DNA from 2 places in the Actinoplanes sp. NPDC026619 genome. Region 1 is predicted to be linked to the other one. Evidence: riboswitches for the same ligand, from Rfam matches in the RefSeq annotation. Region 1 holds a riboswitch; the other holds the start of a gene.
What was found. Region 1 has a riboswitch for S-adenosylmethionine ahead of thrC (threonine synthase). Riboswitches for the same ligand answer to the same signal wherever they lie in the genome.
Positions count from the first base shown of each region.

Region 1 (14,100 bases):
CCTCGTCGAATGCGATGATCTTGGCCATACGGCTGTGTCCTCCTGGACATACGCGGTGCCGGGCCTCATCGGCCCCGCCCGTTGAGTCTCTGCGGACGTCACCACCTGGCGATGTGACGTCCTCAGGCCGAGCCGGAAAGCCCGCGACGACCGGCCCCGTGCCTCGATGCCGATGGCGGCACCGCGACCGAGACCCCACCGTCCCGACCTGCTTGGCACTCAACAGTCGTGAGTGCCAATGACCTGTTTAGCACTCCCCGGGGGCGAGTGCAAGAAAACGCCACCTTGCGGGCAGCCGGCCGGACCCTCAGAAAGTCTCCGGCGCGGACATGCCGGCGAACAGGGATCGGCTGGTCACCGGGCCTTCGGCGCGGCGCGCCTGGCAATACGCCACGAGGGCGGCCATCGCCCAGAGCAGAACGGTGGGCACCGCCACGATGGTCGAGGCGATGCCGCCCCAGGCCGCGTCGGCCAGCCGGGGCAGCACGGTGACCGCCAGCGAGGCGACGATCAGCCCGCCCAGCGGCATCATCGAGAGCAGGTGGAGCGCGCGGCGCCGGCCGTTGCCACGCTCGATCAGCACCACGCAGCCGAGCACCCCGGTGAAGGTGAGCACGCCGGTGGAGAGCAGGCCGAGGCCGACGGCGAGCGGCACCGCGACGGCCGGACCGAGCCGGTCGGCGGTGAGCAGCAGCGGCAACGCCTGGGTGACCACGCTGAAGGCGGCGAACCACAGCCAGAGCGTGCGCAGCCGGTAGACCACCAGGCGCCACAGCGCGGCCGGCCGGGGCGGCACGCCGAGCGCCGCCCGATAGAGCGCCACCGCGACCGTGCCGGCCAGGCAGATCACCATGGGCAGCGCGGAGACGGTGAAATAAGCCAGCCACATCAGCGGGAGCAGCAGCAGGCCGAAGCCGCCGAGCAGGTCGAGCAGGGCGGGCGCGGCCACCACGGTGTCGTCCACCCGGCCGACGAAGAAGTGCATCGGCAGCGCGGCCAGCAGGCCGACCGGCAGCAGCGGCAGGCCGCAGCGGAGCAACACGCCGCCGAACCGCCTGAACCAGCCACGCAGCCCCGAGCCCGGCGGCGGGACCAGCGGATCGTCCGCGTCGGCGACGAGGTCCACGGGCGTGCCCGGGTATGGCAACTCGGCCGTCCGCGACTCCGGGTCGAACGGATCGGCGCTCTCCACCACCACGTCCCCGACGAGGTGCAAGACGTCCTCACCGTGGTCCATCGACACACTTTGCCCCAGCAGTCCGGTTATCGGCAACGGGTTGCCGGGGTGGTCCTCGCCGGGGTAGGCAGGACGACGTGGAGAGCTGGCGGGTGCACCGGGTGACAGCGCAGGACGCGGCCCGGGTGCGGGCGCTGCGTCTGGAGATGCTGGCCGACAGCCCGCTCGCCTTCCTGGAGACCCTGGCCACGGCGGCGGCGCGCCCGCACGAGGCCTACCGCCAGCGGATCATCCAGGGGTCGCGTGGCTGCCAGCTCGCGCAGTTCGTGGCCGACCCGGGCAATCGGGCCCGGCTGATCGGGCACGCCGGCGGCACGGTCCTGCCGGACGACCCGAACGAGACGGTCGTCTTCACCGTCTACGTCACCCCGGCCCGGCGCGGCGGCAAGCTGCTGGCCGAGCTGGTCGAGGCGGTGGCCGCCTGGTCACGGGCGTGCGGGCGGGACAGATTGATGCTGGAGGTGGCGGAGGGTAATCACCGCGCCATCCGTGCGTACGAAAAATTGGGTTTCGAGGACACCGGTGAGCGGGTGCCCCACCCGGTCGTGCCGAAGCTCACCGAGCTGCGGATGCGTCGTCGGATCTGACGAGGTCGCGCTGCCAGAGGATGTCCGACTCCACCTCGCGGTAGCCCATCTCCCGATTGATCCGCAGCATGTGCTCGTTCGTCGTGGCATTGAACGTGTCGATCACCTCGACGCCCGGGCAGAACGTCCGGGTGTAGGCGAGATTGGCCAGCTTGATCAACAGCCCGAGCCGATGGCCACGGTGGGCGGGTGCGACCAGGGTGCCGCTCTGCCAGGCATGCGGCCCGCCGTCGGCCATGCAGTTCATCATGGTCCAGGCGACCAGGCGCTCGCCGTGCATCGCGCCGGTGTGGAAGGTGACCCGCCCGCGGGCGACCCGGCTCCGCTCGCCTTCGCGGATCCGCTCGGCGTCGACGACCTCCGGCTCCCAGTCCAGATCGCCGGTCGGCGCCTCCCCGAGGAAGCTGCTGTCGAGCGCCGCGACGTCATCGATGATCTCCTCGGGCGGCACGCCGCTCCACTGGACCAGCCGATAGCCGTCAGCCCGGGTCCAGGCATCGGCCAGCATCGCGGCGTACCGGCCCTGGTCGGCCTCGCGCAGGTCGAGCCGGCTGCGCAGCTCCTCGAGGCCGGCCTGCGCGCCCATCGCGCCGGCGAAGCCCACATTCGACGGCTGCTTGACCGACTGGCCGAGCAGCCGCACCCGCCCCTGCGACCGGGCGCGCTCGACGGCCACCTCATAGAGCTCGCGACCCACCCCGCGCCGCCGGAGCGGTGGCGTCACCAGCAGCTCGACGTGCGCGTTGCCGAGGTTGTCGACCTGCGGGTACATCATCTCGAGGTAGCCGGCCGGCGCACCGTCGAGGCGGGCGAGGAAGTATTCCGAGGTGTGGCCCGCGGGCGGCGTGGTCACCCGGGCCGCGAACACCTCGCGACTCTGGATCGGGAGGTCGGCCCGGTCGTGCGCCATGCAGGCCGAGTCGATCTCATAGGCGTCATCGGGCGACACGAGCGGACCGATAGAGACGGACATGGCCGCCACCCTGCCGGGCAGCGGCCATGAAACCAAACGATTTTGGTCGGGAGGACGAACGCACAGCGCCTCCGGCACTGGGTCGTTGGGCACCTCGAGAGATTGTCGCCAAGCTCGAAGGTGAGGGGCCGCGTACGGCGTCGGCCCTCCCGCAGAGAGCATCCTGCCGACACTGAGATCGGTGCGCAAGTCCTCTGCGGATGGAATCTTCAACTTAAGGCAGAGTAGTGGTTACCGAGAGTTATCCAAGCAGGCCGGCCTCGCGAGCGCCCTTCAGCGACGGTTTGATCCGATGAGTCGGCCCGACCAGCTCGGCCACCGCGTCCAGCGTCTTGAGCCCCTCACCGGTATTGAAGACGACCGTCTCCTTCTCCGGGTCGAGCTTGCCGCTCGCGACCAGCTTCTTGAGCACGGCCACCGTGGTGCCGCCGGCCGTCTCGGCGAAGACGCCGGTCGTCTCGGCCAGTAGCCGGATGCCCTCGCGGATCTCGTCGTCGTCGGCGTAGTCCATCCAGCCACCGGTGCGGCGGACGGCCTCGATCGCGTACGCCCCGGCGGCCGGGTCGCCGATGTTCAGCGACTTGGCGATGCCGGTCGGCTTGACCGGAATGATCTGATCGGTGTCGTTCTGCAACGCCGTCGCGATCGGGTTGCAGCCGGCCGACTGGGCGCCGAACACGGCCCAGCCGCCCTCGGGCGCGGTGACCAGGCCGATCTCGACCAGCTCGGTGAAGGCTTTGTCCACCTTGGTGAGCAGCTCGCCGGAGGCCATCGGGATGACGACCTGGGCCGGGATGCGCCAGCCGAGCTGCTCGGCGACCTCGTAACCGAGCGTCTTGGAGCCCTCGGCGTAGAACGGGCGCACGTTCACGTTGACGAACGCGGTGTCCTCGAACTCGTCGGTCTCGACCAGTTCGCCGCAGAGCCGGTTGACGTCGTCGTAGGAGCCCTCGATGGCGACCAGTTCCCCGCCGTACACCGCGGTGGTGATGATCTTGCCCGGCTCGAGGTCGTGCGGGATGAAGACGATGCTCGGCACACCGGCCCGAGCGGCGTGGGCGGCGACCGAGTTGGCCAGGTTGCCGGTCGAGGCGCAGGCGAAGCGGGTGAAGCCGAGGCCGCGGGCGGCGGTGAGCGCCACCGAGACGACCCGGTCCTTGAACGAGTGGGTCGGGTTGGCCGAGTCGTCCTTGACGAACAGCGGGGCGCGCAGGCCGACGGCGGCGGCCAGGGCGGGCGCGCTGACCAGCGGGGTCAGGCCGGGGTCGAGGGTCACCCGGGTGGCCGGGTCCTGGCCGGCCGGAAGCAGACCGGCGTAACGCCAGATGTTCTGCGGGCCGGCCTCGATCTGCTCACGGGTTACCCGCGCAAGTGCGGCCTGGTCGTAGGCCACCTCGAGCGGGCCGAAACACTCGTAACACGCGTGCTGCGCGACGAGCGGATATTCGGCGCCACAGGCGCGGCAGACGAGGCCGCGGGCCGGGGAATCGGTAACAGTGGGTGTGCTGACGGCAGACGTCATCGAGGCCTTCCCTCTCATCTTTCCCCGGCGGCAATCTGCCGCGGCGAGGACGGAATTAGCACCTGCCGAGCGCGGCCTCTTCTTCGAGACATGCACGGTGGTTGCCGGGGCTTCACAGGGCCGTTCCCTCTGCCCCTCTGGATGAGGTATTCAGTTGTGTTTCCAACACCTTACGTCGGCCTTGGGCCCTCTGCGCCAGCAGAATCCCGAGGTGTGAGCGGCACAACCCCTACGAGGTGATGTCCTTGCGGGTGAAGCGCCAGAACGCCAGCGACCAGAAGACGGTGGCGTAACAGATCGCCGCGATCGCGCCCTTGACCAGGTCATCCACCTGCGCCGGAGTGGAAAGCAGGCCCAGCCAGGCGTCGCTGAAGTGGGTCGGCAGCAGGGTGCGCACGCTGCCCAGCGCGGTGATCTGGTCGAGGATGCTGGAGAGGATCCAGAGCAGCACCGCGCCGCCCACCGCGCCCAGCGCCGCGTCGGTCAGCACCGACAGCAGGAAGGCCAGGCCGGCCACCACCAACATGATCACCGCGAGGTACGCGACGATGCCGGCCAACCGCAGCAGGCCCTCACCGGCCGGGATGGCGGCCGCGATGGTGCTGCCCAGCGGATGCCAGCCGTAGCGCAGGGTGCCGACCAGCAGGCCGGTCCCGGCCAGGATCAGCAGCGCCAGCAGCGAGTAGCCGAGCGCGACCACCAGCTTCACGGCCAGCAGACGGACCCGGGGCACCGGGATGGCCAGCAGGTAGCGCAGGCTGCCCCAGCTGGCCTCGCTGGCCACCGGGTCGCCGCAGAACAGCGCGACCACCACGACCAGCAGGAAGCCGGCCGACACCGCAAGGCAGAACAGCGCGAAGTTCAGGCCGCCCGAGGTGGCCAGGTCGACCAGGCTGCCGAACGCCCCGCCGTTGTTCTCGTCGTCGCCGTTGCCGCCGCCGAACTCGAACGCGACCAGGATGATGATCGGCAGCAGCGCCATGAAGCCGAGCGCGAGCTGGGTCCGCCGCCGCGACGCCTGCCGCCGCACCTCGGCCCAGATCGGCATGGTCGCCGACGCCCGATAGCCCGTTACCGCGCTCATCGGTCTCCACTCCCCCGCGAGTTGTCCCCGACCAGCGCGAGGAAGGCATCTTCAAGTCGCCGGCGCGGGACCACGCGATCCACGTCGACGCCGGCCCGGACCAGCGACGCCACCGCCTCGGAGCGGGACGTGCCGTTCATGTCCACGATCAGCCCGGACGGACCGTCCGGAAGCACCGATCTGACCCCCAGTTTTTCCAAGATCAAAGATGCCGCCGGTACGTCGGAGACCTCGATCTGCACCGAGGGCGACTCCCCGACGATGTCCTCGACCGGCCCGGACGCCACGATCCGGCCCTTGTTGACCACCACCGCGTGCGTGCAGGTCTGCTCCACCTCGGCGAGCAGGTGGCTGGAGACCAGCACCGCCCGCCCGTCGGTGGCGTAGCGCTTGAGCACCCGGCGCATCTCGGCGATCTGCGGCGGGTCGAGGCCGTCGGTCGGCTCGTCCAGCACCAGCAGCTCGGGCAGGCCGAGCATGGCCTGGGCGATGGCCAGCCGCTGGCGCATGCCGTGGCTGTACTTCTTGGTCTTGCGGTGCACCGAGTCGCCCAGGCCGGCGATCCGCAGCGCCTCGTCGAAGTGCGCGTCCGCCTCCGGCCGCCCGGTCGCGAGCCAGTAGGCCTTCAGGTTTTCGTAGCCGCTCAGATGCGGCAGGAAGCCGGGGCCTTCGACCAGCGCGCCCACCCGGGACAGGATCGGCGCGCCCGGCATCAGCCGGTGGCCGAACACCAGCGCGTCGCCGCCGGTCGGCATGGTCAGCCCCATCAGCACCCGCAGCGTGGTCGTCTTGCCCGCGCCGTTCGGCCCGAGCAGGCCCACGACCTGGCCACGCTCCACCGAGAAGCTGACCTCTTCAACAGCGACGAAGCCATCGCCGTACGCCTTCCGCAGCCCCCGAACCACCAGCGGCGTGTCCGCGAAGTCGGAAAGAACCTCGTCGTGCCGCCGGCGCCGCAGGCCGCGCCGCACGAGCAGGACCACCGCGAGACCCAGCGCGATCGCCACCAGCAGGCCGCCCAGCACCCAGCGCCACACCGTCTGCGGGTTGGCGATCGGCGTGCCCACCACGGTCGGCAGGGTGAGTTGGGTGCCGAGCTGGACGGTGTAGGTGATCGGCTTCGCCGGGCTGAGGAACGCCTGGTCACTGGTGGCGACCACGACCCGCACGGTGTGCCCGGAGTCGATCCGCCGGACGATCGCCGGCAGCGTCACGGTGACCGGCTGGGCCGCATCGATCGAGGCCGGCAGGCCGGTGAGCCGGACCGGCGCGACCAGACCGGCGCTGAGCGTCTCGGCGCCCGACTCGTCGACGTCGTAGAGCTTGACGAAGACCGTGGCCTCACCGGTCGGCGACGCCACGCGCAGCTGCACGGCCGGCGCGCCGGCCACCTCGATCGCGCTGGTCACCGGGGTGGATTCGAACGTCGCGTACTGGCCGGGGATGTCGGCGGCGACCCCGCCGAGCAGCTCGCTCAGGCGGCTGCCGGCGCCGGGCAGCGAGGAAAGGGCGGCCGGGTTGCCGTTCGGCGGGTTCGCGACCGGCTGCGCCGGCCCGGCGAGGGAGACCTGGGTGCTTCCGGTTCCGCCGAGGCTTGGGTACGCCTTCGTCGAGTAACCGTTGGTCACGAGGCCCCGGTCGAGCGCGCTGAAGCCGGCCACCCGGGAGTAGGTGAAGTCGTCCGACGGCGCCTTGCCTTCGCCCTTCACGTAGTGGTCGAGCCACTGCACGGTCAGGTATTTCACCCGGTCCTGGTCGGTCTGCGGGCCGGCGCCGCCGTCGTGGCCGCCGGTGAACCAGGCGACCTTCACCGGTGTGCCGGTCGCGGCGATGCCCTTGGCGTTCGCGTCGCCCTCGGCGAGCGGGAAGAGCGTGTCGACCGCGCCCTGGATCAGCAGGGTCGGCGCCTTGATCTGGTCGAGCACGGTGGCCGGGCTCGACTTGCGCAGCAGAGCGGTCGTCGCCGCGTCGGCCGTGCCGGCCGTGGCGAGCTGCAGGTAGGCCGCGCAGACATCGGCCGCGAACCGCCCGCAGGCCGGGTCCTGCCCGGCCGGCACCGGCGCGTTCGGGGTGAGCGTGGCCGCGCCGTTGCCGAAGTAGAGGCCGGCCCAGCCCTTCTTGAAGACACCGCTCGCGGTAGTGGCCGCCGACTGCTGCAGGAAGACGTTGGTCAGGTCGTTCCAGGTGATCGACGGGACGATCGCGTCGACCCGGGGGTCCTGCCCGGCCAGCAGCAATGCCAGCGCGCCGCCGTAGGAGCCACCGACCACGCCCACCCGCGGGTCGCCGGTCGCGTCCAGCTGGATCTCCGGCCGGGCGGCCAGCCAGTCGAGCAGGCCCTGCGCGTCGCGCACCTCGTAGTCGGGGCTGTCCAGGTGGATCTGGCCGCCGCTGCGGCCGAAGCCCTGCGCGGTCCAGGTCAGCACCGCGTAGCCACGGTCGGCCAGCTCTTCGGCGTTGTCGCTCACCGAGTCCTTGGTGCCGCCGAACCCGTGCGCGAGCAGCACCGCCGGCACCTTCCCGCTTCGATCGCGAGGAAGGTACAGCCGGGCGTCCAGGTCGACACTCTCCGCGCCGGCCGGCCCGGTCTTCACCGTGATCTGCTCGTCGGCGCTGGTCCAGCCGGGCCGATCGGGCCACACCACCCAGCCGATCAGGGCCGCGACCAGGACGAGGACCACCGAGCCGGAGACGACACGGCGGCGGGTAGGCCGGGGCAGCGCACGGCGCAGCCGGCTCGACAGTGACATGCGGCAAAGCTATCCGGCTGCGTCTGAGCCTCTGCTGTGAAGCGTCTCAGCGGGCGTGTCAGCGATAGCGTGGGTGCACAACATCGAAACGGCATCCTGACGACGGGGGACATCTCGCGGTGGCCGATGAACTGACACTGATCGTCACCACGCAGTCGGCGCCGCTGGACGCCCGGCGCGGCGTCGTGCGGCTGCACCCCGCGTTGATGGCGGCCCACGAGATCAAACCCGGCGATCCGGTCCGCCTGACCGGCCGGCACACGACTGCCTGCCGGGCGATACCCACCAAGACGGCCGACGCCAGCCGCGAGCTGCTCTACGCCGACGAACTGATCATCGGCAATCTCGGCCTGCGCGACGGCGGCAAGGTCATCCTCAGCAAGCTGCCGCTGGTGCATGCGCGCCGGGTCACGCTCAGCGACCCGTCCGAGATCGCCGCCCTGGTCTCGCCCGAGATGCTGCGGCTCGCCCTGCTCGGCAAGGTGGTCAGCGCCGGCGACGACGTCTCGCTGCTGCCGCAGGACGTGCTGCCCGGCGACCATCGCGCGCAGGTCGATGCGGTCACCAGCCTGAAGAACCGGCTGGGCTACAACTTCACCAGCGCCCTGCTGCGGGTCACCGCCGTCGACGAGACCGACGGCGCCCTGGTCAGCCCGGACACGGTGGTGGGCTGGGCCGGCGGGCACTTCACGGCCGGCGGCTCGACCGGCACGGTGGCGGTGGCCGCGAGCGCACCCGCGACCACCGACCCCGAGGTGCCCCCGCCGAGCCTGGACGACCTGCCCGGGCTTCGCGCCCAGGCCAAGGAGCTGGAGGAACTGCTCGACCTCGGCTTCCACCACGGCGAGGTGCTGGCCCGGCTGCGCACCACGGTGTCGCTCGGTGTGCTGATCTCCGGTCCGTCCGGGTCGGGCAAGTCCGCCCTGGTCCGGGCGGTCGCCGCCCAGGTCGGTGCGCGGGTCCTGCAGGTCTGGTCGCCCTCGCTGGCGGCGCTCACCAACGATGCGGCCGCCGGCCGGCTGCGGGCGCTGGCCGAGGACGCGTCCGCCCCGGGGCCGGCCGTGCTGCTCTTCACCGACGTCGAGGCGCTCGCCCCGCGCGACGAGCCGGGGCCCATCTCCACCGTCTTCCGCCAGATGATCGAGCAGCTCGTCCGCGCCGGGGTGGCGGTGGTCTGCACGACCAGCCGGCCCGAGTCGGTCGATCCGGCCCTGCGCGCGCCTGACCTGCTCGCCGTGCAGCTGGCGGTACCCCTGCCGGACGCGGCGATGCGGCGGGAACAGTTGAGCGTGCTCACTCGCGGCATGCCGCTCGCCGAGGACGTACGCCTGGATGACGTCTCCGGCCGTACACCCGGATTTGTCGCCGCCGACCTCGGCGCTCTCGCTCGCGAAGCGGGGGTTCGGGCGGCCCTTCGCCAGAAGGACGCCGAATCGCCCAGCGTGACCATGGCCGATTTCGAGGCCGCGCTCGACGTCGTCCGCCCGACCTCGATGTCCGAGTCGACCCTCGAGGTCGCCGCCGTGACCCTCGACGACGTCGGCGACCTGGTCGAGGTCAAGCAGGTGCTCACCGAGTCGGTGCTGTGGCCGCTGACCTACCCGGACACGTTCGCCCGGCTCGGCGTGTCGCCACCTCGCGGGGTGCTGCTCTACGGGCCGCCGGGCTGCGGGAAGACCTATCTGGTCAAGGCGATCGCCGGCACCGGGAAAGCCAACGTGCTGTCGGTCAAGGGCGCCGAGCTGCTCAGCAAGTGGGTGGGTGACAGCGAGCGGGCGGTGCGGGAGCTCTTCCGGCGAGCCCGCGAGGCGGCGCCCACGCTGGTGTTCCTCGATGAGGTCGACGCGCTGGCGCCCACCCGCGGGCAGGCGACCGACGGCGGCACCACCGACCGCGTGGTGGCCGCCCTGCTCACCGAACTGGACGGGGTCGAGGACCTGCGCAACGTCGTGGTGATCGGGGCGACCAACCGGCCCGACCTGATCGATCCGGCGCTGCTGCGGCCGGGGCGGCTGGAGCGGCTCGTCTACGTGCCGCCGCCGGACGCTTCCGCCCGGGCCGCGATCCTGCGGGCCACCGCCAAGGCGGTGCCGCTCGACGAGGCGGTCGACCTCGATGAGCTGGCGGCGGCGCTCGACGGGTTCTCGGCGGCCGATTGTGCGGCGCTGATCCGCGAGTCGGCGCTGGCAGCCATGCGGGACTCGCTGGACGCTTCGACGGTCACGGCGGCGAACGTCGAAGCCGCGCGGAAGCGGGTGCGGGCCTCACTTGACCCGGAGCAGGTGGCCTGGCTCGAGGCGTACGCCTCCACTCATCAGCCTGGCTGAAACCTGATCAGCGACGGCGGGTGCGTGCCCTCGTGGCACGCAGCCGGCGCAGGCGGCCGACCAGGACCGGGTCGTGCTCGGTGGCTTCGGGCTTGTCGAGCAGGGCGTTGAGCACCTGGTAATAGCGGGTCGAGGAGAGGCTGAAGTTGTCGCGGATGGCCTGCTCCTTGGCGCCCGCGTGCTTCCACCACTTGGCCTCGAAGGCAAGGATGTCGCGCTCGCGGTCGGTGAGCCCGGTTTTGATAGCGCCCTCATCGGACAATTCCGATTTGTCAGGCGGTTCCTGCTCGGCCGTCCGCGGTGCCGGAATGTGCTGGGTGGACTCTTCGGACGGGTCCGCGGCGGCGGGCTGCATGGTGCTCCAAAAACGAAGGCGAGGGGCCGCCAGCAGCATATGTTGCCGACGACCCCCGCGCATGGGCAGCTCGACGCTACCTCACGTTATGTCCCGCTTACGCATTGTCCACATTGCCGCACCCACAACGAGAACCACGACGATCGCGAGCGCGCTGCCCGCCATCTGCCAGGTGATCGTGAGCGTTTCCGGCTGACAGCCGCCGGTCACGTCGAAGTTGCAGGAGTTGTAGTCCTCGGACGTGTACTTCTTGGTCATCCACGCGACGATCCAGAACGGCGCGAGGTATAGCTCCGGGAACTTGACGTTGGCGATCGACAGCACCGCGCCCACCCCGAACTGGAAGACCACGATCACCCCGATCGCGACACCCAGCGCCATCGCGGTGTGCCGGCCCAGCGACGCCAGCCCGAACCCGAGCGCGCCCGCCACCAGCACCAGAACCAGCGCCCGCAGCTCCATCAGCGCGGTCGACTGCCACACCCCGGAGGTCATCCCGGTCGTGACGCCGCGGGTCTTAGCGATGCCGTAGAAGATGGCCGTCCAAGCCGCCGCCACCACGATGGTCAGCGCGGTCATGCCGACCAGCAGCGCGGACAGCTTGGTGGACAGCACCTGCAAGCGGCGGGGCCGCCAGAGCAGCAGGTTCATCATGCCGCCGCTGCTCCACTCGGCGCCCACGTAGGACGCGCCGATCACGAACGCGACCAGCGCCAGCACCGCCGCCATGGTCGTCACCATGTCCCCGAAGTTCTCTTTCAGGTCGAAGGTCGGCGGCATGTACCACTCGGGGTTGAAGTCCGACTCGGCCGGCAGCGCGAACTCGCAGTTCGGCGGGTAGTCGGCGGCGCGGGCCGTGCCCTGCACCGACTCGCAGGTCGTCTTCTCCTGCTCGGTCCGCTCCACCGCCTGCTTGTAGTCGGCCTGGGCGTGCGCGGTCGCCTCGGCGATCTGGCTCGGCCCCACCTTCTCGTTGGTGAGGAAGACCCCCACCGCCACGGCCGCCAGGATCAGCAGCGCGCCGATCGTGAACAGCTTCGTGAACCGCCGCTTGACCAGCCGGCGCGTTTCGGCCTTGTACAGACTCACTGACCCCACCCCGCTGCTGCCACCTGGTCCACCTGACGGTTCTGTCCCTCGACCGGCGCCGTGCCGGTGAGCTCGAGGAAAACGCTCTCCAGGTCGGCCGACACCGGCGTCAGCTCACTGACGTAGATCTGCTGCTCGGCGAGGATCCGAGTGATCTGCGCCGGGTTGCTGGCGTTGCCGACCGTGAGGAAGTCGGTGTCGAGCTCCACCTGGGCGCCCTTGCCGCGCAGCACCTCGGCCGCGTTGAGCAGGTCGACCCCCGGCTCCAGCCGCACCTTGACCGACGACGACGTGTGCGTGGCCAGCACGTCCGCGACCGACCCGGCCGCCACCCGCCTACCGGCCGCGATGATCGTCACGGAGTCGCAGATCAGCTGGATCTCACCAAGAATGTGGCTGGAGAGCAGCACGGTCATGCCCGACTCGGACAGGGTGCGCATCAGCGTGCGCATCTCCCGGATGCCACCCGGGTCGAGCCCGTTGGCCGGCTCGTCGAGAATCAGCAGCTTCGGCTCCTTGAGCAGCGCCGACGCCACCGCGAGCCGCTGCTTCATGCCGAGCGAATAGGTGCGCACCCGCTCCTTGGCCCGATCCTTGAGCCCGACCAGCTCCAGCACCGCGTCGACCCGCTGCCGCCGCACCCCGCCCGCGTCGGCAAGCAGAGACAGCGTGTCCCAGGCGGTGAAGTTCCCGAAGAACTGCGGGCTCTCCACGATCGCCCCGATCTGCCCCGCCACCGACGGCAGATGCGCCGGCACCTCCTGACCGAGGATCGCCATGCGACCACCGTTGGCCCGGATCAGCCCCAGCAGGGTCCGCAACGTGGTGGTCTTCCCCGACCCGTTGGGCCCGAGGAACCCGTGCACCTGCCCGGCCTCGACAACCATGTCAAAGCCATCAAGCGCCCGGCGCACACCTTTCCGGCCGCGATAGGTCTTCTGCAGCCCAGCTATCTCGAGTACGGCGTCCATGCCGCGAGACTCTAGGCAGCAACGTCAATATCTGCCCAGCCTTGCCGCCGAAGATCCACCCCGTCAGGCGCAGATGACGGTTACGCCTGCCTCTCGGAAGGCGGCGACTGTGGTGGGTGGGGCGCCGGAGTCGGTTACCAGGGTGTCGACTCTGGTTATCGGGCAGATTCGGGCGAAGGCGTGGCCGCCCAGCTTGGACGAGTCGGCGATCACGACGACTCGCTTTGCTCGCGCGACCATCAGGCTGTTCATCGCCGCCTCGCCCTCGTGGTGTGAGGCCGCGCCCAGCTCGACGTCGAGGGCGTCCACGCCCAGCAGGACGATGTCCAGGGTTACCTCGTTGAGCAGGGCGCCGCCCAGCGGGCCGACCACCTCGAACGACTGCGGGCGCACCACGCCGCCGGCCACGACGATCTTCATACGGGAGCGGACCAGCAGCTCGTTCGCGATGTTCAGGGCGTTCGTGACCACCGTCAGCTGGGAGCCCTCGCCGCCGGTGTTCAAGTCGGGCCGAACGGCCAGTGCGCGGGCGACTTCAGTCACGGTCGTTCCGCCGTTGAGGCCGACTACCGTTCCCGGGGTGACCAAGCCGGCGGCGGCCTCACCGATGCGTTGCTTCTCCGCCGAATGCTTGGCCGATTTATACCGTAACGGCAGGTCGTAGGAGACTCCGTTGGCAACGGCGCCACCGCGGGTTCTGGTGATCATCTGCTGCTGGGCCAGCTGGTCGAAGTCACGGCGGATGGTGGCCTGGGAGACGTCGAGGCGCACGGAGGCGTCCTCGACGCTGACCCGGCCGGTCTCCGTGAGTAACTCGAGCAGGGCATTCCACCGCGCGTACCGGTCCACCAACCACTCCCGATGCACGTTCCGTGATAAGTGTGTGCACATTAGTGCGCGAAAGGCCGGGAAGCAAAGCTCGGGCGCTGCGCGGTCGGGGGATGACGGTTGCGTCCGTGGCTGACCTCCGCGCAGAATATCGCTCGAAAGTGCCGGGAACCGCGCGCGAATGCGCAGCCGCGACGATGCGACCTGCCCGCAAAGAACGAAGGGTGTGTCATGACGTACGTCAAGGCGGAGATCGCCAGCCAGCCCGACTGCTGGCGGATGGCGGCGAAGCTTTCCGACTCCGCGGGCCTGCCGGTCCGCGGCGAGCGCGTCGCGGTGGTCGGTTGCGGCACGTCGTGGTTCATGGCCAAGGCGTA
Region 1 covers NZ_JBEZYA010000007.1:223,676-237,775, reverse strand. The annotation lists gene groL (chaperonin GroEL) at 1-28, opposite strand, end outside; gene AB0E90_RS17995 (hypothetical protein) at 308-1,237, opposite strand; gene AB0E90_RS17990 (GNAT family N-acetyltransferase) at 1,384-1,824, shown strand; gene AB0E90_RS17985 (GNAT family N-acetyltransferase) at 1,793-2,797, opposite strand; gene thrC (threonine synthase) at 3,039-4,319, opposite strand; SAM riboswitch class I at 4,331-4,467, opposite strand; gene AB0E90_RS17975 (ABC transporter permease subunit) at 4,549-5,403, opposite strand; gene AB0E90_RS17970 (alpha/beta fold hydrolase) at 5,400-8,153, opposite strand; gene AB0E90_RS17965 (AAA family ATPase) at 8,273-10,480, shown strand; gene AB0E90_RS17960 (DUF3263 domain-containing protein) at 10,488-10,835, opposite strand; gene AB0E90_RS17955 (ABC transporter permease subunit) at 10,917-11,924, opposite strand; gene AB0E90_RS17950 (ATP-binding cassette domain-containing protein) at 11,921-12,895, opposite strand; gene AB0E90_RS17945 (DeoR/GlpR family DNA-binding transcription regulator) at 12,959-13,744, opposite strand; gene AB0E90_RS17940 (sugar isomerase) at 13,955-14,100, shown strand, end outside.

Region 2 (14,100 bases), on a different contig from region 1:
GGTAGCCCTGACGTTGCGCCGCCTGCGCCGCCATCCCGCTTAGCACAAATGAAAGATCGTTCGCTTAAACCGAGCGTGTGAATCCGCTTTGGACTCACGGACGGTGTTGCCCCGCTTACGGATAGGTGATGCTGGGTCCCGACGATGTCGACGAATGTCGATCAGGGGGGATCGCGTCATGACCGACGTGGCAGTTCTCGGCGCGGGGCCGTACGGATTGGCGGTCGCCGCCGCGCTGAGTGGTGCCGGCGTGGAACACCGGGTGATAGGCGAGCCGATGTCCTTCTGGAAGGACATGCCGGAAGGCATGCTCCTCCGGTCGAACTGGACCGCCACGTCCATCGCGGACTATCGGGGGCCGGTGTCCCTGGACGCCTATGTGGCCGCAACCGGCGCGGAGTTCGGCAAGCCGGTGCCGCTGGAAAACTTCGTCGCGTACGGCGAATGGGTGCAGTCGCAGGTCGCGCCGGAGGTGGACCGCCGCGCGGTCCGCACCGTGACGCGGGTGGGGGACGGCTTCACGCTGTCCTTCGGCGACGGCTCGTCGCTGCGGGCCGGGCGCGTCGTGGTGGCGGCCGGGATCGCGCCCTTCGCCCGCCGCCCGGCGCCGTTCGCGGGCCTGCCGCTCGCCACCCATGCCAGTGAGCACCGCGATTTCAGCCGCTTCAAGGGGGAGCGGGTGATCGTCGTCGGGGGCGGGCAGAGCGCGCTCGAATCGGCCGCGCTCCTGCACGAGTCCGGCGCCGAGGTGGAGGTGCTGGTCCGCCGCGACCAGCTCACCTGGCTGCACGGCGGGAAATATCAGCGCATGCTCGGCCGGGCCAAACCGCTGTTCTACGCGCCCACCGACGTCGGGCCGCTCGGCCTGTCCCGAGTGGTGGCCGCCCCGTCGCTGTTCCGGCGGCTGCCCCGGTCGGTGCAGACACCGGCCGCCCGGCGGGCCATCCGGCCGGCCGGCGCGGAGTGGCTCATCTCCCGGCTGCGCGAGGTGCCGATCCGGCTCGGCTTCCCGGTGCGGTCGGCGTCGGTCTCGGCCGACGGCAAGCAGATCCGGGTCGAGTCGGCCGGCGGCGACGTCGTCACCGGCAGCCACCTGATCTACGGCACCGGCTATCAGGTCGACATCACCCACTACCCGTTCCTTGCGCCCGAGCTGATCCGGTCGGTGCGCCGGGTGGAGGGCTACCCGGTGCTCGGGCCGGGCCTCGAGTCGACCGTTCCCGGCCTGCACTTCGCCGGCGCGCCCGCCGCGTGGAGCTTCGGGCCGATCATGCGGTTCGTGTCGGGCGGCTGGTTCGCGAGCCGGGCCGTCGCCGGGCGGATCGCGGGCCGGCGGCAGTGATGCGGTCACCCGGTGCCGTGGTGCTCGGCGGTGACTACCAGGGGCTCGGCATCGTCCGCAGCCTCGGCGAGCACGGCATCCCGACCGTCGTCGTGGACGACGAACGCTCCATCGCCGCCGCCTCGCGGTGGACCGGCGCGTCGGTGCGGGTGCCGAGCCTGCGCTCGGACACCGACGTGCTCGACGCGCTGTCGCTGGCCCGCGCCCGGTTCGGCGATCTCGACGGCTGGGTGGTGTTCCCGACCCGCGACGAAAATGTGGCCGCCCTCAGCCGGCACCGGTCGCTGCTCGCCCGCAGCTGGCGCATCCCGGCGCCGCCGTGGGACTGCGTGCGGACGGCCTGGGACAAGCGCGAGACCTACCGGATGGCCCAGAAACTTGGGGTGGCGTCGCCACGCACCTGGTTCCCGCTGTCGGTCGCCGACCTCGACGAGGTCGACCTCTCCGCCCCGGTGATCATCAAGCCGGCCATCAAGGAGAACTTCTTCTACGCGACCCGGGCCAAGGCGTGGCGGGCCGACTCGCTGCCATCACTGCGGCGGCAGTTCACGCGAGCGGCCGAGATCGTGCCGGCCGGCGAGATCCTCGTGCAGGAGATGATCCCGGGCGACGGGCAGTTCTCGTACTGCGCGTTCGTCCGCGACGGCGCCGCGGTGGCGAGCATGACGGTGCGGCGGACCCGGCAGCACCCGTCCGACTTCGGCCGGGCCAGCACGTTCGTGCAGACCGTGCCGCTGCCCGCGCTGGAAGCGCCGTCGCTCACCTTCCTGCGCGAGATCGGCTACTACGGGCTGGTCGAGGTGGAATTCAAGCTGGACCCGCGCGACGGCGAATTCAAACTGCTCGACGTCAATGCGCGGACCTGGGGTTACCACTCGCTCGGGCGGGCCGCCGGCGTCGACTTCCCGTACCTGTTGTTCCGCGATCAGATCGGCCGGCCGGTGCCGCCCGGCGTGGCGCGCAGCGGCGTGTCATGGATCCGGCTGGCGACCGACGTGCCCAACGCCGTCGTCGATCGGGCGCGCCCGGCGCCATACCTGCGCACGCTGCGCGGCATCGACACCGAGGCGGTCTTCTCCCGGCGCGATCCGCTCCCCGGCCTCTACGAGCTCGCCCTGTTGCCGTACCTGGCCGTGAAGCGTGGTCTGTGATGTTCGAAGCCACGGCGCCGTTCGCGTTCTTCGACTACTTCCGTGTCCCGTACCGGATCATGCAGTTCCTGACCCCGCCCGGCCGGCACGCTCTCCGCCTGGCCGGCACCGACGGCCCGTTGCTGACCTGGCCGTCGGCCGGGGGAGTGCTGGGCCGGCAGGTGATCGACGGCATCCCGATCTTCGCGCACCACACGGCGCCGTCCTCGTCCCCGTTCGCGCTGCCCTTCGACCCCGGCGAGGTCATGTGGCGCTATTGGAGCGAGCACTACCAGGACCGATCGGCCGTGCGGGCGGCGCTCGTGCGCCTCTATTACCTGCTCCGCCCGGCGATCCCGCGACCCGCGCAGATCCGGCTGCGGCAGGCGTTCACCCGGGTGCAGGAGCAGGCCACCTTCCCGGCCTTCCCGGTCGAGACCGCGCTGCACGATTTCCACGAGTGGATGTTCCAGCTGGTCGCGACGTTCGCCGGCCGCCCGGTGCCGTGGCTCGGCCTGTGGCCCGGCGGCCACACCTGGGCCCTGGTGCTGACCCACGACGTCGAGACCGCCGCCGGCCTGGCCAACATCGAGGTCCTGCGCGACATCGAACGCGCCGCCGGCCACCGCTCCTCGTGGAACTTCGTGCCCCTGCGCTACCGCACCCCCGACGGAGTCCTGACCGCGCTGCGGGCCGAGGGCTGCGAAATCGGCGTTCACGGCCTGCGACACGACGGCCGCGACCTCGGCTCACGCCGGCTGCTCCGGCGCCGGCTTCCCACCATCCGGGTGTACGCCGAGAGGTGGCAGGCCGCCGGATTCCGCGCACCCGCCACCCAGCGCACCTGGAGGTGGATGCCGGAGCTGGGTTTCGCCTACGACAGCTCCTACCACGACACCGCCCCGTACGAGCCGCGCCCCGGCGGCAGCCTCAGCTACCTGCCCTACTTCATCGGCTCCCCGGGCGCCCCCGGCGACATGGTCGAGCTGCCGATCACCCTGCCGATGGACCACACCCTGTTCGCCATCCTCCAGCACCAGGACGCAACGCTCTGGCTCGACAAGGCCACCCACCTGCGCGACCGGAGCGGCCTGGCCCTGATCCTCACCCACCCCGACTACGCCACCGACCCACGCGTGACCGACGGCTACCGCCAGCTGCTGGACAAGTTCCACGACGACCCCACCGCGTGGCGCCCCCTGCCCGCCGAAGCCGCCGCCTGGTGGCAACGCCGAGCGGTCTCCACGGTGACCAGATCTCCGGCCGGCTGGACGATCGAGGGCCCAGCCAGCACCGAAGGCACCGTTCACCTCTGCCGCCCAGGCACCCCAGCCCTCACCAACCCGCAGTGACCGGCCGCGCCTGCGCTTGCCGGATCGCGCACGTGAGAGGGCTTGTCATGTTGACGCCCTTGACATCAGGACGTGATTGACTGCATCTCTAGGCATATGCCCGCAACGTGGCGGGGCACTCCGTCCTTGGGCGGCCCGCCAGGCGGCTTTTCGCGGACCGGCACGAGATGGGGAGCAAAGATGCGTATCAGCGACATTCTCCGCGTCAAGGGCGACCGAGTCGTCACGGTACAACCCACCGCAGACGTGACCCAGCTGCTGACCCTCCTGGCCGAACACAAGATCGGCGCCCTGATCGTCTCAGCCGACGGCGCCCGCGTCGACGGCATCGTCAGTGAGCGCGACGTGGTGCGCGCCCTGGCCGCCCGAGGCGCCGCCGTCCTGACCGAACCGGTGTCGAACATCCACACGGTGCAGGTGCGCTCGGTCGCTCCCGAGGCCCCCATCGAAGAAGTAGAGCGCCTGATGACCGACAACCGCTTCCGCCACGTGCCGGTGGTCGAGAACGGCGCCCTCAAGGGCGTGGTGAGCATCGGCGACGTGGTGAAGAACCGCATCGACGAGCTGGAAGCCGAACGAAGCAGCCTGACCGGCTACATCACCGGCGAACGAGTCTGACGCCCACCACCCACCCGGCGACCATGCCGTTCCGCCGGGTGGGCGGCAGCCGAGCCTGGCCTCGCCCGAAGGAATCCGGCGTTCGCAGTCGGCGGACGCGTTTCCGCCCGGGTGCTTCGGCCGCCGAATCGAGCAGCGAGTGAGGCCGGCGATTCTCGACCCCACCGAACCCCTCGCGCGCCGCTCGGACCGTCGGCCTGCCTTGACGGGCCGACCGGCCCGCCGGGGTGCGGCGGAGGCCCGCCGGAGCTGGCACAACGCTGCTGGACTGGGGTTTCTCGGCCCGGCCGTGTGGGCTGGACCACTCGGCCCATGCGTCAGCGAAGCGGGTGGGTGGCTGCTAACGTGTCGGGCAGGTCATGAGTGTCAGCGCGTAGCCCCGGCTTGCTGACCGGCAACCCTTGCGTTCGCGATGGGGTGCCCCGGGTGAGGACCGGGCCCGGCGTCGACCGACGCGGGCAAGCGCGGACCCTCCTGGGTCCCTGATCCTCGCAGAGGTCTGCCATGTCCCTTGCCGTCCACACCACCGACCTCGACGTCATCGGCGCCGGTTTCGTGCACCTCGACTACGCCGCCACCGCGCCCTGCGTCCGAGCCGCCGCCGACGCCGTGAACGCCCTGCTCCCCAGCTACGGCAGCGTGCACCGCGGCACCGGCCCCCGCTCGCAGACCTCCACCCTGGAATACGAGCGCGCCCGCGCCGTCATCGCCTCCTTCCTCGGCTGTCGCCCCAGCGACCACGTCGTCTTCACCCGCAACACCACGGACGCGCTGAACCTGCTGGCCCGCGCCCTCCCGCCAGGCACCACCACCGTCCTCTTCGACGGCGAGCACCACGCCAACCTCCTGCCCTGGCCCAACCAACTCCGCCTGCCCGCCCCCACCAGCCCGGAAGAGGCCGTAGCAGCCGTCGACCGCGCCTTAACCGCCCTCCGCGCCACCGAGTCCGCCGCCGACCAGGTCTCCGCACCCGCCGCCCGTGATTCCGCCTACACGGCCGTGCGCGACTCAGGATCCGCGTCGGCCGCCGTGGGTGGTTCCCAGTTCGCGGCCGCCGGCCTGGGTGGCTCCGTGCCGGCTGGCCGCCGCCCCGTGCTGCTGGCGGTGACCGGTGCCAGCAACGTGACCGGCGAGCTGTGGCCGATCACGGCCTTGGCCGAGGTCGCGCACTCCCACGGCGCCCGCATCGTCGTCGACGCCGCCCAACTGGCCCCGCACCGGCCGATCGACCTGCGCGAGATCGGCGCCGACTACGTCGCGCTCTCCGGCCACAAGCTCTACGCCCCGTTCGGCGCAGGCGTGCTTGCCGGCCGCGCCGACTGGCTGGACGGGGCTCCGCCCTACCTGGCCGGCGGCGGAGCGAGCGCCGCAGTCGGCGACACGATCGGCGACGTCCGCTGGCAGGCCGGCCCGGCGAGGCACGAGGGCGGCACGCCGAACCTGCTGGGTGCGGTGTCCTTGGCAGCGGTCTGTGCGGCCTTGACCGAGGCCGACCGAGCCGAGCTGCACGACCGTGAGCAACAACTGCTGACCCAGCTGCGCGACGGCTTGCGGTATGTGACTGGCGTGTCCGAGGTGAGCATCTTCGGACCGCGGAGCGAGCGTGTGGGAATCGTATCGTTGTCGCTCCCGGGCCACGACCCGTCCGGCGTGGCGACACGCCTGGCCGACGAATTCGGCATCGGCGTCCGCGCCGGCCTGTTCTGCGCCCACCCGCTGGTCCGCCGATTGACCGGCGCCACCGGCAACAACGGCTGCGATGGCGGCCTGCTGCGCATCAGCTTCGGCTTGGGCACCACCCCGGCCGACATCGACTGCCTGCTGGCCGCCCTGCAATCAGTGCTGAGGTAGGAAGACCGCGGACATCTACGCGCCAGGATCATGGAGCTCGGCGTAGATCTGGTTGATCTAAGGTGCCGGCATGTCGATTCTCGCCACGGACGCGCACCGTGCCGGTCACCAGATGCGGCACCGAGCGCTGCGCTGGGGCGCGGTGCTCTGGGTGGCGGTCATGTTCGCGGGCGCGCTGGCCTCGATCGGCACATGGGTGGGATGGCGGAACGCCGATCCTCTGCCCAGCGATCAGCAGATGACGGAGATCGTCGGCGAGGTACTACCGGCGGCTACGGTCGGTGAGGTCGAGCGGTGGGACGTGACTTTCGGCGACCGGATGCCTGACTGGGTCAGTCTGCTGATCACCGACGACGAGTACGACGGCGGATCGGCACTGGTGACAGTGCCGGTGACGGACATCTCGGCGGTTCGCGAAACCCTGGCGCGGACCGGCTGGCGGATCCTGCCGAACTCAGGTGCCAAACGGCTCAGCGATGCTCAAACCGTGGAGTTCGTAACCGCGCGTCGTCACGGCGTGGAGATGGCCGTCTTCCACGACACTTCGTACGGCGGCGACGGCATTGTCTTCCAGCATCCCGAGCCCACTGCGGTGCGGGAGTTGGCGCTGGTCGGCGGCATCGTCGGGCTGCTGATCGGCGGATGGGTGGCGCTGAGGTTCACCGCCCGGCACGTCGGTCGCCGGCCCTGGAACGTGCCGGCCTGGTCCGGGGGCGCTCTGCTGGCGCTTCCGACGGCCGCAGCGATCTCACAACTGCTCCGCCCCTCAGCGGCGATTCCACCGGACGTGCCCGGAGCGCCGTGGGAGGCGTACATGATCTTCAAGCTGTTGACCGGCCTCGGGTTGATCGGCTGGGGATATGCCCTGGCGTTGCGCCTGCGGCACCGATCCAGGTGACGCCCTGAAGCCGGGGCATGCGGGTTGATCATCCGGCCGGGAACTGCGTCTGGTGAGCCGATCCAGCTCGGCAAGGGCCGCTCGGTGTAGCCGCTCCAGCTTGGCGATCAGACCCCGGCGGGCGTTCACGGGCAGAAAGCGCCGGGTCGTATCCCGCTGGGTCCGTCCCGGCCGGCGACGCCGGCCTGAGAGACTCGGACCATGACCATCGTCAAGATCAACGCCATCACCGTGCCGGCAGACAGCGGCGACGAGCTGGCACGCCGTTTTGCCGCGCGGGCCGGCGCCGTGGATGACCAGGACGGTTTCGAAGGCTTCGAGTTGCTCCAGCCGGCCGACGAGCGGACGACGTGGCTCGTGGTCACCCGCTGGCGTGATGAGGAGGCATTCCAGGCATGGGTCAGTTCACCGGCTTTCGCGCACGGGCACCGCTCAGCCGCCGAGCGCGGCGGCAACCCCGCGCCGCCGCCGGTCGGGGTGCACAGCGAGGTCTGGACCTATGTGCCCGCCGGGGGATCGAGTCCGACGCGGTCATGACCGACGGTACGACGCCGATATGGCCACTGGCGTCGGTGGCACACGACTGTCCCCGCCAGCCGCGATGATGGAGCGATGACGACCTATTCCGGCACGAAGGAGTTCGAAGGCGCGACCTTCGTCAAGGCCAGCTTCAAGGGCGCCGCCCTGCGATTCTGCGATGTCAGCGGTGTGACGATGCGCGGCGTCGATGTGGACGGACTCGACATCGACAGCCACGACCTGTCCTTCGGCAGCCTCTTCGTCAACGGGGTCGACGTGGTGCCGCTCGTGGATGCCGAGCTCAACCGGCAGTTCCCGGGCCGCGAGCTGCAGAAGGCGCAGACGCTCGAGGGGCTGCGCGAGGGCTGGGTCGCCGTGCAGTCCGCGTGGCAGACGACGGTGGCGGGCACGCCGCCCGGCCTGGTGGACGCCCACGTCGAGGACGAGTGGTCCTTGGCCCAGACCCTGCGGCACCTGGTCCTGGCGACCGACGCCTGGCTCCGCGGCGCGATCCTGCGGGTGCAACAGCCGTTCCACGAGATCGGCCAGATCTTCACCGGGGCCGACGAGATGGGCTTCGACATGTCGATCTTCCGCGCGGAACCGCCGGTCTTCGCGGAGATCCTCGCGGTGCGTGCCGAGCATCAGCGGCTGGTGACCGATTTCCTGGCCACGGCCACGACGGAGCTGCTCGCCGAGGAACGCGAGAACCCGTGGGGCGGCGGTGACTGGCATCCCAGCGTCGGTGACTGCATTCGCGTGATCCTGGAGGAGGAATGGGCGCACCTGCGCTACATCCGACGGGATCTCGCTCGTTTGCGATAGCCCAGAAGAAGCCGGCCATGTGCTGAACTGGGAGGCGTGCAGATGCGTCCCGTAGAACTGGAGGCGATCCGTGCCGGGGATGTCGAGGTGGCGTTCCGCCGGTGGGAACGGCCACGGCTCAAGGTCGGCACCCGGATGCGTACCGCGGTCGGCCTGATCGAGGTCACGTCGGTCGACCCCGTGCCGGTGAGTTCGCTGACCGCTGCGGACGCCCGGCGGGCCGGCGCGGCGTCGCTGGCCGCGCTCCGTCACGGGTTGGAGCGCGTGCACCCGGACCGGCCGGTGTATCGGATCGGGCTGCGGTACGCCGGTGTCGACCCGCGGCAGGCGCTGCGGGAGGCGGTGCCCGACGCTGCGGAGATCGACGCGATCGTCGGGTGGCTGGACCGGCTCGACCACGCCTCGCCGACCGGGCCGTGGACCCGGGCCACGCTCCTGCTGATCGACGAACTGCCGGCCACCCGGGCGCCCGACCTCGCACAACGGATGGGGCGAGACACCCCGTCGTTCAAACTGAACGTGCGAAAGCTGAAGGAGCGCGGCCTGACCGAATCGCTCGACATCGGGTACCGGCTCTCGGCGCGCGGCGCCGCCGTCCTGGACCACGAGGGTCATCCGCGGTCGGACCGGGGCCGGTCGGAACCGGAGCCGGGCATCCCGCTGCCACACCTCGGCGTTGCCGCGACGCGTGCGCTCACGGCGAGCGGCGTGGTCCGGCTCGAACAGGTGGCCGAGCTCAGCGAGGGCGAGGTGCGGGCACTGCACGGCGTCGGGCCCTACGCCCTTCGCCACCTGCGAACGGCGATGGACGCGGCCGGTCTGGCCTTCCGCGACGATGCCGGCGCCACGCCAGAGACGTCCGTTCGCAAGCCGGTGCGGTAAGGGCGACAGCCACATCGAAGAAACGGAGCTGTCGGCGGCCCGGTAGGGTGCCGCCGTGACAGCCCCTCTTGTCGAGGCTCATCGCCGTGATGCCGGCGACGGGCCTGCACGCCTTGGCCGACCGTAAAGGCTGGCGGTGGAACGTCCACGAGATCACCGACGGGCTGGCGGCCCGGGAACGGGACATCGCGACGATCGGCCGTACCCCGGTCGAGGCGTTTGTGCTCGGTCACGACGTCGGCGAGGGTCAGGCACGGGAGCAGGGCCTGTTCGTCGGCGCCGTGGCCCTGGACGGGCGCGGGCGACTGCGGTGGGCGACACGGCTGCCGGTGGGCTGCGCCGGTGCGCCGGTGTTCACCAGCATCCCTCTCGGCGGCGTCGGCCGGTCGTCCGCATCTTCTTTATTCCTTGACCAAGTCGTTCACCTCGGTCGCCGTGGGGCTCGCGATCGGCGACGGGCTGCTGTCGCTGGACGATCGGGTGGTGGACGTGCTGCCCGACCACGTGCCGGCCGGCATCGGCGAGCGGGGCCGCAGCGTCACCGTCCATCACCTGCTGTCGATGACGTGCGGGCATCCGACGGACAGCCTCGCCGAGGCCTGGCAGCTAGAAACCGGAAGACCTGGTCAAAGGCTTTCTGCGGGTACGGTTCCCAGAACCCGCCGGAACACGGCACGTCTACGACAACGCGACCACGTCCTCCTCGCCCGGATGGTCGATCGGGTGACCGGCCGCGGCCTGCCGGAACTGCTCGACGAGCGCCTGTTCGCGCCGATCGGCATCGATCACGCCGAGTGGGACCGGGTGGCGAGCGGCGCCGCCTTCGGATTCCACGGACTGCACCTCACGACCGAGGCCGTCGCCGCGTTCGGCGAGTTGCTGCGGCGCGAGGGCCGGTGGGGCGGCCGGCAGCTCGTTCCGCGCGACTGGGTGCGGCTCGCGACCAGACGGCACATCGAGACCCGGCCGGCGGAGATCGGCGCGGGCGGCGCCGACTTCCTTTGCGGGTACGGATACCAGTTCTGGATGTCGCGGCACGGCTATTTCGGCAACGGCGCCAACGGCCAGCAATGCATCGTGGTCCCCGAGCACGACCTCGTGGTCGCCATGACCTGCGCGACGGTCGACCTGTTCGTCGCCGACCTCTACGTCGTCACCACCCCGCACCGGGTCCGGCTGGTGGTTGACGCCGAGGCAGGCACCGCCGTGGCGACCTGGAACACCGTCCCACTGACCACACCGGATCTGACGCTGCACCTGCGGTCGCCACTGATGACCCGGCCCGACGTCGCGTAGATCAACCCACCGCCATTACGATGGCTGGCCATGCCTTCGCTTGCCTGGTGGGGAAAGCTGCTCGTGTTCGTCGCCGGGTTGACGGCGGTGATCGATGTGCTCGATCCCGACCGGTTGCGGGCGCGGGGAGTAAGGCTCCGCAAGCGCGCCATCCGGGCGGCCCGGCGCCGCCATCGGCGCAAGGGGATCCACGCTGTGCTGCAGCTTCGCCGTACGCTGCTGGCGGAGTTCGTCGTTTCGCGGTCCTACGACAATGTCGCCTTCTACGAGATCGTCGGCAAGCCGCCGGCCGAATCGCCGGTCGCCGAGATCGACAGCGCCGCGTTCATCGCGTTCTGGCACGAGGTCATGACCGAGGCGCGGGCCAGGTTCGATCTGCGTTTCCGGGCTCTGGACGACAGCGAGGTAGTTCGGGTGCGAGCATTCGCCGAGGACCGCATCGATGCTCTCCTGCGGAAGACCATGCCACCGCGCGAAGCGAGCCTGCTGAACGCGGCCTCGCAGGCCGAAAAGCGGTCCTGGAACGCCTTCGGAGCATTGATGGTCGTCGCGTTGGTCCTTCCGCTGGTGGGCGTCAAGGTCATCGGTGATGCGCACTGGGGCCGGTTTCCGGTCGTCCTTCTTATACTTCCGGTCCTCTTCGGCCTCGCCGGTCTCGCCGCCACTGCCTACGAGGCGCCCGGCGCCATCAGCGCCGTGATGTGGCGCGTCGCCGCCTGGCCGGCCCTGTGGAGCGCCCGGCTGCTCAACCGCGCCCGGCCACTGCACCCGCTGCGCCGCGTCGCGCTCTTCCTCTTCGTCGCCGGCTCGCTGATCGACCTGATCACGTAAACCAGGTTGTTCGGCGCCGGCTTCGCGCTCGCGTTGCACTCGGTGTTCACGCTCGCCGATTACCACTTCGTCGGTTACGCGATGAGCGCGGCCGGGTCCTGGCTCGCGGTGTATGGATACTTCGGCCGGTCGTTCCGGTTTCGCACCACAAAAAGGTAGTGGTGGATCAGCGGGCAGCCGCGGCGGTGGAGTCCCACCGCCACGCACGTCCCCGGCTCTCCGGCGTGCGGCCGGTGGCAGCCAGCAGGTCGTGCCAGGGGTCATCGGAGCGGGTGGCGTGGGCGAAGATGCGTTCCAGGCACGGTTCCACGATCGGCGCCGGCGCGCGGTGGTCGAGGTGGTGCGCGCCCAGGATGTCGCGGGTGTGCAGGGCCAGTTCGACGATCCCCATCGCGGCCAGCGCCGAGCGGTCGGGGTTTCCGTAGGGATGCCAGCCGGTGCGGTCCGCGGGCACGCTGGCGATCACCGCGACAAGTAGGCCGCCGACGGCGTCGAGGCAGTCGAGAACCGCCCGGGTGCCGCCTTCTTCCTCCGGCCAGAACATGCACGGGGGCCGCCCGGGGCTCAGCGAGAACTCCATCAGGGGCGCATAGCCCTCGTGGCCATGCGCCCCGGACAGCTGCATCGCATAGGCGCCCAGGTCATCCAGGATGTGCGCCATCGTCTCCCGGCAGGTCCAGTCGAGACCGTCCGCCGGCCGCCCCCACCCGTCGTCGGGGATCTGTCGAAGGCCCGCGCGCGCATGCTCCAGCGCCGCCGAGACCAGAGTGCTGTCGGGAATGCCGATCGGAGCCACCATGGGGGCAGTCTCCCAGCCACGTCACCTGAGTTTCTTCCATGTCCCTTCGGAGATCACCTCGACGGTGCCGTCGACGACCTGGATGGCCGTCTGCTCGTCGATGACGTAGGCCGGGCCGCCGATGTCCGCGGCCCACCGCTCGGCCTCGGCCATGGTGTTGGTCGGGAAGGCGTCCAGATGCGGGAAGATCGAGAAGTCGACGACGCCCAGGGTGCGGTCGTCCGGTGCGGACTTCCACTCGACGAACAACTCGCCGATCCGGGGCGTCATCACCATGCTCCCGGCGCTCACGCCGACCCAGACCGTGTCGGGCAGCGTGGGCAGCAGATCGGCCAGCCCGGACTCCCGCATCCAGTGGTGCAGATACGTCGCGTCGCCGCCGTCGACCAACAGCACGTCGGCCTCCCGGACCCAGGGGATCCACCGCTCGGCGCCGATGGTGGGCAGCGCGGTGAGCTCGAGGGCGCCGAGCGACGCCCAGCCCAGGCCGGTGAAGTGTTGCCACCTGGGCTCGGCGGCCAGCAGACCCCGCACCGATGCCGGCCCGCAGCTCGGGTGACCCCACTGTGCGGTCGGAATGCAGAGGGCGCGGGACTCGGCGATCGGCTTGCCGAGAAGCTGCACGAGCGCCGCGTTGATGCTCGGGTTCGTGACGCCGCCCGACGTGAGCAGGAGCTTCAAAGGTGCCTCCAGATAAGCGCGCGGAAGGTGAATGTCCCTATAGACCAGGGACCGCGCCGGAACTCATCGCGGACTTAAAGATTTAGGGGTACGACGTAGGAGTCGACCCGGGCGATCAATCCGTCGCGGAACGTGAACAGGTCGTTGAAGGCGAAGTGGAACGGCCCGCCCTGGACACTGACGCCACGGCCCTCGCCGGTGGTGACGACGACCGGGCCGTCCTCGAGGACGCGCTTGACGTCGAGTTGCGGGCTGCCGGTGAACGCCGGATTTTCGATCTCGCCGTCGAACTCGGTCCGCCCGCGGGTGGTCCGGTGGCCGTGGATGACCCACTCGACGTCGTCGGTCAGCGTGGCCAGGATTCGTGGGTGGTCGCTGGTGCGGAAGCCGGCGAAGTATTCGGCGACGAGGTCGCGCTGGGCAGTCATGGGGTTCTCCGGAGGTGTGCGGCCAGGGCGTCGAGGATCGCGGCCAGACCGTCGGCGGCCTGGGCGGTTCGCAGCTCGGGCGGAAGCCGGCGCTGGTGGACGGTGAGGCGCGTGCCGCCGTCGGCGGCGCGCAGGGTGACGGTCGTGCGGAGGCCGGTGACGGGTTCGTCGAAGACCAGCTCATGCGGTGCGGTGATGCGCACACAGACGAACCGGAGTCGCCGGGTCGCGCCGGACGGCGCCTGGGTGTCGAGGGCGAACTCGCCGCCGACACTCAGGTCGACCGTCACCGACGCCGGCGGCACGGTGGCGTGCGAGCCGCCCCAGAAAGCGGCGATCCCGGCCGCCGTGGTGAAGGCGGCCCAGACGCGCTCGGGCGGGGCCAGAAGATCGCGCCGGGCGATCAGCTCGTCGCCGCGAAGCTCGCGGCGCACCTCGGCGCTCACTGATCCGCCAGGGGCTGCGAAAGGGGATCCGCCAGGTGCTGGGAGAGGGCGTCGAGGCGGTCGGCCCAGGTGCGGCGCTGGTCGTCGATCCAGGTGCTGAGCAGCGCCAACTGGTCGGCGCGGAGCCGGCACGGTCGGCGGGTGCCCTCGCGCCGCTGCTCGACCAGGCCGCATCGGCGCAGCACGCCGACATGGTGGGAGA
Region 2 covers NZ_JBEZYA010000024.1:15,422-29,521, reverse strand. The annotation lists gene AB0E90_RS38760 (helix-turn-helix domain-containing protein) at 1-43, shown strand, start outside; gene AB0E90_RS38755 (NAD(P)-binding domain-containing protein) at 179-1,342, shown strand; gene AB0E90_RS38750 (ATP-grasp domain-containing protein) at 1,342-2,493, shown strand; gene AB0E90_RS38745 (hypothetical protein) at 2,493-3,824, shown strand; gene AB0E90_RS38740 (CBS domain-containing protein) at 4,005-4,442, shown strand; SAM riboswitch class IV at 4,798-4,913, shown strand; gene AB0E90_RS38735 (aminotransferase class V-fold PLP-dependent enzyme) at 4,947-6,293, shown strand; gene AB0E90_RS38730 (hypothetical protein) at 6,364-7,191, shown strand; gene AB0E90_RS38725 (antibiotic biosynthesis monooxygenase) at 7,393-7,728, shown strand; gene AB0E90_RS38720 (DinB family protein) at 7,804-8,535, shown strand; gene AB0E90_RS38715 (hypothetical protein) at 8,578-9,417, shown strand; gene AB0E90_RS38710 (serine hydrolase) at 9,760-10,713, shown strand; gene AB0E90_RS38705 (hypothetical protein) at 10,744-11,544, shown strand; gene AB0E90_RS38700 (hypothetical protein) at 11,551-11,703, shown strand; gene AB0E90_RS38695 (DinB family protein) at 11,711-12,343, opposite strand; gene AB0E90_RS38690 (Type 1 glutamine amidotransferase-like domain-containing protein) at 12,365-13,024, opposite strand; gene AB0E90_RS38685 (nuclear transport factor 2 family protein) at 13,099-13,452, opposite strand; gene AB0E90_RS38680 (SRPBCC domain-containing protein) at 13,449-13,898, opposite strand; gene AB0E90_RS38675 (metalloregulator ArsR/SmtB family transcription factor) at 13,895-14,100, opposite strand, start outside.
Region 2: it holds a riboswitch for S-adenosylmethionine, as region 1 does, so the genes downstream of both, AB0E90_RS38735 (aminotransferase class V-fold PLP-dependent enzyme) here and thrC (threonine synthase) in region 1, are expected to answer to the same signal.